DNA from 2 places in the Corynebacterium sp. NPDC060344 genome. Region 1 is predicted to be linked to the other one. Evidence: riboswitches for the same ligand, from Rfam matches in the RefSeq annotation. Region 1 holds a riboswitch; the other holds the start of a gene.
What was found. A riboswitch is a leader RNA that binds a small molecule or an ion and turns the genes downstream of it on or off. The one in region 1 is predicted to bind thiamine pyrophosphate.
Positions count from the first base shown of each region.

Region 2: it holds a riboswitch for thiamine pyrophosphate, as region 1 does, so the genes downstream of both, thiD (bifunctional hydroxymethylpyrimidine kinase/phosphomethylpyrimidine kinase) here and thiC (phosphomethylpyrimidine synthase ThiC) in region 1, are expected to answer to the same signal.

Region 1 covers NZ_JBHXCS010000004.1:244,526-248,572, reverse strand. Annotated here, with positions in the region: gene ACFWGD_RS07450 (LuxR C-terminal-related transcriptional regulator) at 1-880, opposite strand, end outside; TPP riboswitch at 1,044-1,160, shown strand; gene thiC (phosphomethylpyrimidine synthase ThiC) at 1,153-2,865, shown strand; gene ACFWGD_RS07440 (Na/Pi symporter) at 3,070-4,047, shown strand, end outside.
Region 2 covers NZ_JBHXCS010000002.1:310,069-314,115, reverse strand. Annotated here, with positions in the region: gene ACFWGD_RS04145 (S-(hydroxymethyl)mycothiol dehydrogenase) at 1-905, opposite strand, end outside; gene thiD (bifunctional hydroxymethylpyrimidine kinase/phosphomethylpyrimidine kinase) at 951-2,591, opposite strand; TPP riboswitch at 2,582-2,678, opposite strand; tRNA gene ACFWGD_RS04135 (tRNA-Asn) at 2,940-3,014, shown strand; gene ACFWGD_RS04130 (TetR/AcrR family transcriptional regulator) at 3,323-3,904, shown strand; gene ACFWGD_RS04125 (LiaF domain-containing protein) at 4,015-4,047, opposite strand, start outside.

The sequences.
Region 1 (4,047 bases):
CGTTGCGCAGGTAGGCCTTGACCGTTTCGGCGCTCAGCGACAACCGCGCCGCCGCCTCCGCATTCGTGCACCCCAGCGCGACCTGCGCCAGCACGTCGAGCTCCCGGGCGGTCAACGCGGGCGCCTCCGCACTGCCGGCGCCACCTTCCGCCACCGCGCCGCCAACGCCACCAACCCCCTCCCCAACACCAATGCCGCCACCCGCACCAGCCCCGCCCCCGGCACCGGCACCGGGGAACAGCATCGCCGCCAGCCCGCCGGAGGCCGCGAGCAGCTTGTCGCGCGCCTCTCCGTCGGCCGTCGTCGCGGCGATGGCGCGCAGGTCGGCGTGCAGTTCGCGCAATCGTTCCAGATCGGAGGCCCCGGGCCCCTCCCCCGCCTCGCGGATCTCCGCGGTGCTGCGCTGCGCCATGCCGATGCGACGGTCGACCTCGTCGCGGATGCGCAGCTCGGTGCCGGCCTTCGCCGCCAAGCGCATGGCCACCGACCGGATCCGGTCGCCGAAGTCGAACTTCTCGCGGTGCGCGCCATAGAGGACCATCCGCGTTTCGCCGACGGTGGACAAGATCGGCACGGCCATGACGGGACCGAGGCCCTCGTTGTGCACGTGCTCGCGGTAACTGTCGGTGATGGTCCGCGCGGCTTCATAGTCCGCGACGACCGCCGGCCGCCGATCGCGCAGCACGCGCCCGCCGAGTCCTTCGCCGGGGGTGACCGTGAGACCGCGCACCCCGTCGGAGCGCAGCCCGACCCCGTCGCCGATGGTCACGCCGCCCTGCCCGCCGATGCCGAGGAAGACCACCGGCAGGTCCGCGTCCCTGCGCAGCTCCCGCACCAGCTGCTTGGCCAGGTCGCGGTCCCGCGGCCGGTTGTGCGGCATCGGCGCATCCTCCTCATCTTCCTCGTCATCTTCCTCGTCCGCCGCCCGCTCCCCCATCGCCGGCGCGGCGGTGCCCCATTCGGCTTCGTTTCCGAAACATCATAGCCGACGTCCCTGGCCGCTCCGGCACTTTCGCGTCGGGTACGATCGATGCCCACAACCGAATACTTCCCACGGGAGCGCCTACCGAACCGGCGCTGAGAGGGCATCGGGAATGCGGATGCCGACCGTTCGAACCTGTCCGGGTAATGCCGGCGTAGGAAAGGACCACCATGGCGAAGCCTGCCGTGAACCCCATGGACGAGGCCCGGGACCAGGTCACCACCGGCCCGATCTACCGTTCCGAGAAGCTTTACGACGATGTCATGTTCGACGGATCGCCCTTCGGCTCGGAGGATGCCGTCCTGCGCATCCCCGCCCGCCGGATCAACCTCACCGATGGCACGCATTTCGATGCCTACGACACCTCCGGCCCGTACACCGAAACCGATGCGGACCCGGATCTGCACGGCGGACTGCCGAAGACCAGGGACTCGTGGCCGACCCCTGCGCCCGCCCCGGCGTCGTCGCAAAGCCCCGACCTGAAGGCGTCGACCCAGCTGGCCTGGGCCCGCGCGGGGATCGTGACCCCGGAGATGGCGTTCATCGCCGCCCGCGAGGGCGTCGAGGCGGAGCTCGTGCGCTCCGAGGTCGCCGCCGGGCGCGCCGTGATCTGCGCGAACAGGAAGCACCCGGAGCTGGAGCCGATGATCATCGGCAAGAAGTTCGCGGTGAAGGTCAACGCGAACATCGGCAATTCCGTGGTCACCTCGTCCATCGCGGAGGAGGTGGAGAAGATGGTGTGGGCCACCCGCTGGGGAGCCGACACGATCATGGACCTGTCCACCGGCGCCGACATCCACGAGACCCGCGAGTGGATCCTGCGCAACTCCCCCGTGCCCGTGGGCACCGTGCCCATCTACCAGGCGCTGGAGAAGGTCAACGGCGACCCCGCGAAGCTGACGTGGGAGATTTACCGCGACACCGTCATCGAGCAGGCCGAGCAGGGCGTCGACTACATGACCGTCCACGCCGGCGTGCTGCTGCGCTACGTGCCGCTGGCCGCCAACCGCGTGACGGGCATCGTCTCGCGCGGCGGGTCGATCATGGCGGCGTGGTGCCTGGCCCACCACCGCGAGTCCTTCCTGTACGAGAATTTCGCGGAGCTGTGCGACATTTTCGCGAAGTACGACATCACCTTCTCGCTTGGCGACGGCCTGCGCCCGGGTTCCATCGCCGACGCCAACGATGAGGCGCAGTTCGCGGAGCTGCGGACGCTCGGCGAGCTGACGAAGATCGCCAAGTCCCGCGGCGTGCAGGTGATGATCGAGGGGCCCGGCCACGTGCCCATGCACAAGATCGCGGAGAACGTCCGGCTCGAGGAGGAGCTGTGCGAGGAGGCCCCGTTCTACACCCTGGGCCCGCTGGCCACCGACATCGCGCCCGGCTACGACCACATCACCTCCGCTATAGGCGCGGCGATGATCGCGCAGGCCGGCACGGCGATGCTGTGCTACGTCACGCCCAAGGAGCACCTGGGGCTGCCCAACCGCGACGACGTCAAGGTCGGCGTGATCACGTACAAGATCGCCGCGCACTCGGCGGACCTGGCCAAGGGGCTGCCGCTGGCGCAGGAGCGCGACGACGCCCTGTCGAAGGCGCGCTTCGAATTCCGCTGGCACGACCAGTTCGCCCTGGCGCTGGATCCGGACACGGCGCTGGACTACCACGACGAGACCCTGCCGGCCGAGCCCGCGAAGACCGCGCACTTCTGCTCGATGTGCGGCCCGAAGTTCTGCTCCATGCGCATCTCGCAGGACGTGCGCGACTACGCGAAGGAGCACGGGCTGGAGACCGTCGAGGCGATCGAAGCCGGCATGGCCGAGAAGTCCGAGGAGTTCGGCGCCGCCGGCGGCCGGGTGTATCTGCCGCTGTCGGCGGAGTAGGCGGCACCCGAACCGCGGCACCGGCATTGAGGCGCGTCTCACGCTGCCGATCAGCGTTTGTTTACCTTCCGTTCACCTTTATTCCTTTATCGGGACACCTTCGGGGGCGACACTGCGCAGGCACTTGCCAGTCGCGCGACCCGCGCACACGGCCCCGCTCTCCCACGAAGAGGGCACGGCCGGCACGAACAGAATCGAGCATCGATGACGACTCCCCGCCACCCGGGCGATGACGCCACCGCTTCGGCCACCGCGATGGCCGACCGACTCTCGGACGGGCCGGACGGCCCCACCAATGGCACGGACGGCGGCACCGTCGCCAGCGACGTCCCCCATGGCCTGCGCCGCCTGCCCAACTGGGCGCTGACGCTGCTGGCCATCGGCACCCTCTACATGCTGATCGTCGCCATCGGCGTCATCGGCGACGGCTTCAAGGGCCTGGGCAAGGATGCCGCGGAGGGCCTCTTCGACTTCGCCACCAACCCGTTCATCGCGCTGTTCGTCGGCGTGCTGGCCACGGCGATCATCCAGTCGTCGTCGACCACGACGACTCTGGTGGTCACCGCGGTCGGCGCCGGCGCGCTGCCGATCGAGGTCGCGGTGCCCATGATCATGGGCGCCAACATCGGCACCTCCGTGACCAATACGCTGGCCTCCTTCGGCCACGCCGGCCACAAGGACGAGTTCCGCCGGGCGTTCGCCGCATCGACGGTGCACGACTTCTTCAATCTCTTCGCCGTCATCATCCTGCTGCCGCTGGAGATCTTCTTCCACCCGATCCAGCGCAGCGCCGAGTGGGTGTCGGGCCAGCTGTTCGGCACGGTCCTGCCCGATCCGGGCCAGGCGGACTTCGTGGGCACGCTCACCGATCCCGTCGTCGACGTGCTGGGCATGGACGGCCTGATGGGCATGCTGCCGGGCTCCGACGTCGTCGCCGGCACCCTGACCATCCTCCTCGGCGTGGCCATGATCTTCTTCGCCGTCTCGTGGCTGGGCAAGATCCTGCAGCTGATCATGGTCGGCAAGGCCAAGGCGATCCTGGAGAAGTCCGTCGGCGGCCACCCGCTGACCGCGATGGGCGCCGGCATGCTGGTGACCGTCGCCGTGCAGTCCTCGTCGGTGACCACGTCGGTCATGGTCCCGTTCGCCGGTTCCGGCGCGCTGACCACCCGCCAGATCTAC
Region 2 (4,047 bases), on a different contig from region 1:
TCGGGGCGGCCGACCGCGTCGATGACGACGTCGGCTCCGAAGCCCCCGGTCAGCTCCTGGATTCGCTTGACGACGGGATCGTCCTCGCCCGTGGCGTCCGGGGCCGTGGCGCCGAGGTCCTTGGCGTTGATGGTCTCGGTGGCGCCGAAGTCGCGGGCGGTGGCGAGCTTGTCGTCGGAGACGTCGACGGCGATGATCGTCGTCGCGCCCGCCAGCTTCGCTCCGGCGATGGCGGCCGTGCCGACGCCGCCGCAGCCGATGACGGCGACGGATTCGCCGCGGGTGACTTCGCCGGTGTTGATCGCGGCGCCGATGCCGGCCATGACGCCACAGCCCAGCAGGCCCGCGACGGCGGGGTCGGCGGACGGGTCGACCTTGGTGCACTGGCCCTCGTGGACCAGCGTCGCGTCGGAGAAGGCGCCGATGCCCAGGGCGGGGGTCAGCTCGGTGCCGTCGGCAAGCGTCATGGGCTTGGAGGCGTTGTGCGTGGCGAAGCAGTACTTCGGCTCGCCCTTCTTGCAGGCGCGGCACTGGCCGCACACCGCGCGCCAGTTGAGCACGACGAAATCGCCGACCTCGACGTGCGTGACCGCCTCGCCGACCTCGGAGACGACGCCTGCGGCCTCGTGGCCGAGGAGGAAGGGGTAGTCGTCGTTGATGTCGCCGTCGCGGTAGGCCAGGTCGGTGTGGCAGACGCCGCAGGCCTGGACGTCGACGATGACGTCATTGGGGCCCGGGGCGGGGATGACGACGTCGACCATCTCCACCGGGGCGCCCTTCGAGCGGGCGATGATGCCGCGGACGGTGCGGTGGGCGCCGGAGGTGGCGTCGGCTGCGGAGTCGGCGGCGGAATCAGAGGCGGGCCGGGTCTGGTTCGGGTTCTGGTTCGCGGAGTAGTCGGTCATGCCTCCCAGGGTAGGGAGACTCGCCCGTCGCCGCCGCGAGCCCGCTCAGCGGCGCAGGGGATCGGCGAAGAATTCGACTTCGTGCCACGACGACAGGCGGAACGCCCGGTCCATCGCAGCCCGCTCGGTCGTCGTGGCGGTGGTGGCGTAGCGCGAGCAGATGTCGATGGCCTTGTTGGTGTCGGCGTCGAAGGCGTCGTCGGCGTACGTGTCCAGCCAGCGGGAGTACGGGTGGGCGTCGTGGTTCCGGGCGATCAACCGGTGCCCGATGTCGCGGTAGAGCCAGAAGCAGGGCAGCACCGCCGCGATGAGTTCGCCGTAGGAGCCGCGCGCGGCGGTGGCGACGAGATGATCGACGTAGGCGCGGGTCACCGGCGAGGCCTCGATGGTGCCCGCGTTCCCCGCGTTACCGGAGTTCCCTGGGTTCCCTGCATTCCCCGCGTAGCCCGCGCCGGCGTCGTCGCCGAGATAGCTGCGGTGCAGTTCCATCTCCCCGGCGATGGCGCCGTGGGCGGCGTAGGCCCAGAACATCTGCTCGTCTTGGTTGGGGGCCAGTGCCGATGCCGCGGCCAGCGCGCGGGAGTAGCCGTTGAGGTACATCGCGTCCTGGGCGAGGTAGAAGCGGAAGGCCTCTTCCGGCAGTGACCCGGAGGCCAGTCCCTTGATGAAGTCCAGCCCGTCGATCGCCTCGCGCAGGTCGGCGATGGATTCCCACCACTGGTCGGCGATCATCGCCGCATCGGGGGACAGGCCGCGCTCCCACAGCTGGGCGAAGTGGTGGATGGGGCCGTGGCCCTGTCCCACCTCGAGCTCGTCGGCGTGGCGCAGCGAGGCGGTCATCCACGACTTGGCCACCGCGACGGCGCGCACGGGGTCGCCGGTCCGCGGCCACAGTGCGGCGATGGCCGCGGAGATGGAGCAGCCGGTGCCGTGGGTGTTGGTGGTGTCGACGCGCGGCCCGGTGAATCGTTCGGCGGTCCCGTCGGGGCGGACGAGGGCGTCGATGACGACGTCGTCGCTGAGGTGGCCGCCCTTGGCCAGCACCAGGACGTCGTGTTCGGCGGCGACCTTGTGGGCCTGGTCGAGGGCTTCGCCGGGTGTGGTCGCCGGTTCGGTGCCGGCCAGGACGGCCAGCTCCGGGATGTTCGGGGTGACCAGGTCGACGTGGTGGAGCAGGTCGCTCATCGCCGCCTCGGCGTCGGGCTGCAGCAGGCGGTCGCCGGAGGTGGCGACCATCACGGGATCGAGGACGACGATCGGCGTCTCCTCGCCCCGCCGAAGGGCGTCGAGCCAGTCGATGACTTCGGCGATGATCGCGGCGTCGAAAAGCATGCCGATCTTCACCGCATCGATGGCGACGTCATCCGACACCGCGTCGAGCTGCGACCGGAGGAACTCGACCGGGGGCACGTGGATGTCGCGCACCCCGGTGGTGTTCTGGCTGACCAGCGCCGTGACCGCGCCCATGCCGTAGGCGCCGTGGGCGGAAAACGCCTTGAGGTCGGCCTGCAGGCCCGCGCCGCCGCTCGGGTCGGTGCCGGCGATGGACAGCACCCGCGGGATGCGGCCTTCGCGCGACGCGCCGCAGCTGACGCAGCCGGCGCTCCATTCGTCGGGGAACTGCGAGTACGCGGCCCCGGTGGAAAGCGGGCTGTGGTCGTGCGCAGTCGCATGGGCGTCGGCCATGGCAACATCCTTCCGCCGGCGTTAACCGGATCAAGTTCGGCGGGTGTGTTCTCAGCCCGGTCCGCCCGGGCACCCCGTGTTGCGCGTCACGTTAGCAAAGGTTCCGGATCTGCTTTGCGACGTCCCACCGCACTCGTGCAGAAGCCCCCGGCATGGTCCGGCCGCAGTCCCGCCGCGGTCGCCGGGCAGCCGTGAAAATGTCCGGCCGCGGTCCGGCCGCAGTCCCGCCGCAGTCGCGGGACAGCCTCGCCCCGGTGTGCCCGATTTCGGTGCTGGCCTGCGGATTTGGCGTCCATATGCGATCTGGGTAGAGTAATGATCCGTCGCACGGAGACGTGCCGCAGACTTTCCTCCATAGCTCAATGGCAGAGCATTCGACTGTTAATCGAAGGGTTGCTGGTTCGAGTCCAGCTGGAGGAGCCATTAAGGCGGGCCAGGGAATTTTTTCCCTGGCCCGCTTCGTCGTGCGCGGTCCGGGATGCGGGAATAATGCGGGAATAATGCGGGCATCGGCGTTGGCCGGTGCCCGTTTCTTTCTTGATTCAGCGAAAGTGAATACCGGTAATTTCCGCATAAAGCCCATTTCAGCCCCGTGGGGTAAGGCGGGTTCGACCTGGCTAGACCGTTCGGTATGTTTGACTTTGTTATTGCGCCATGGGTGCAAGTTCTATTTGGATTGGTGATTAACCGCCGTCCAATCGGATCGAAGGGTGTATCGGTTGTCCGGTCGAATGTCCGTTGACCAGCGGCGCGCGAGCCTCGTGGAGGCCGCGTTGGAGATCGCGATCGAAGACGGCGTGGGTGCGGTCACGACGAGGAACGTCTGCAGTCGGGCCAACGCCCACCTGAGCGTCTTCCACTACTGCTTCTCCGGGAAGGGGGAGCTGGTCGGCCTGATGATCCGCCGGACGCTGTCGAACCTCACCGGCGGCTTCGTCCACGACGGCGTCGACGACGTCGCCAGCCTCATCCGCCATGCCCACCGCCTGCTGGCGACGCACTGGGACGAGGCCTTCACCCTCTATGAGCTCGTGGTCGCGTCGGCGCGGGTGGAGCACGGCAGCGAGAACCCGCCGAAGTACTTCGCCGGCTTCGCCGACGGCATGGAGATGCTCCTGGCCCTGTACGCCGAACGCGATGGGTACGCGTGGGCGCCGGGCACTCGCGCCGTGTCGGAATTGATCGTCACCTTCCTCGGCGGCGCCGGCGTCGGGTGGGTTTCCGATCACGTCAGCACCCCGAGCGAGAGCAGCTCCGAGGACCTCCTCGACGTGTTCATCACCATGATCGAGGGGCTCAAGGTCCCCGCCTGATCTCCGGCCCGGCGGCGCTCCAATCCCGGCCCTCCTTGCCCCGCCTCCCTCTTTCCCCGCCTCCCTCTTTCCCCGGCTCCCTTTTTTCCGGCTGCCCCTTTCCCCGGGGCTCAGCGATCGCGGATGGTCAGGTCGCTCATCAG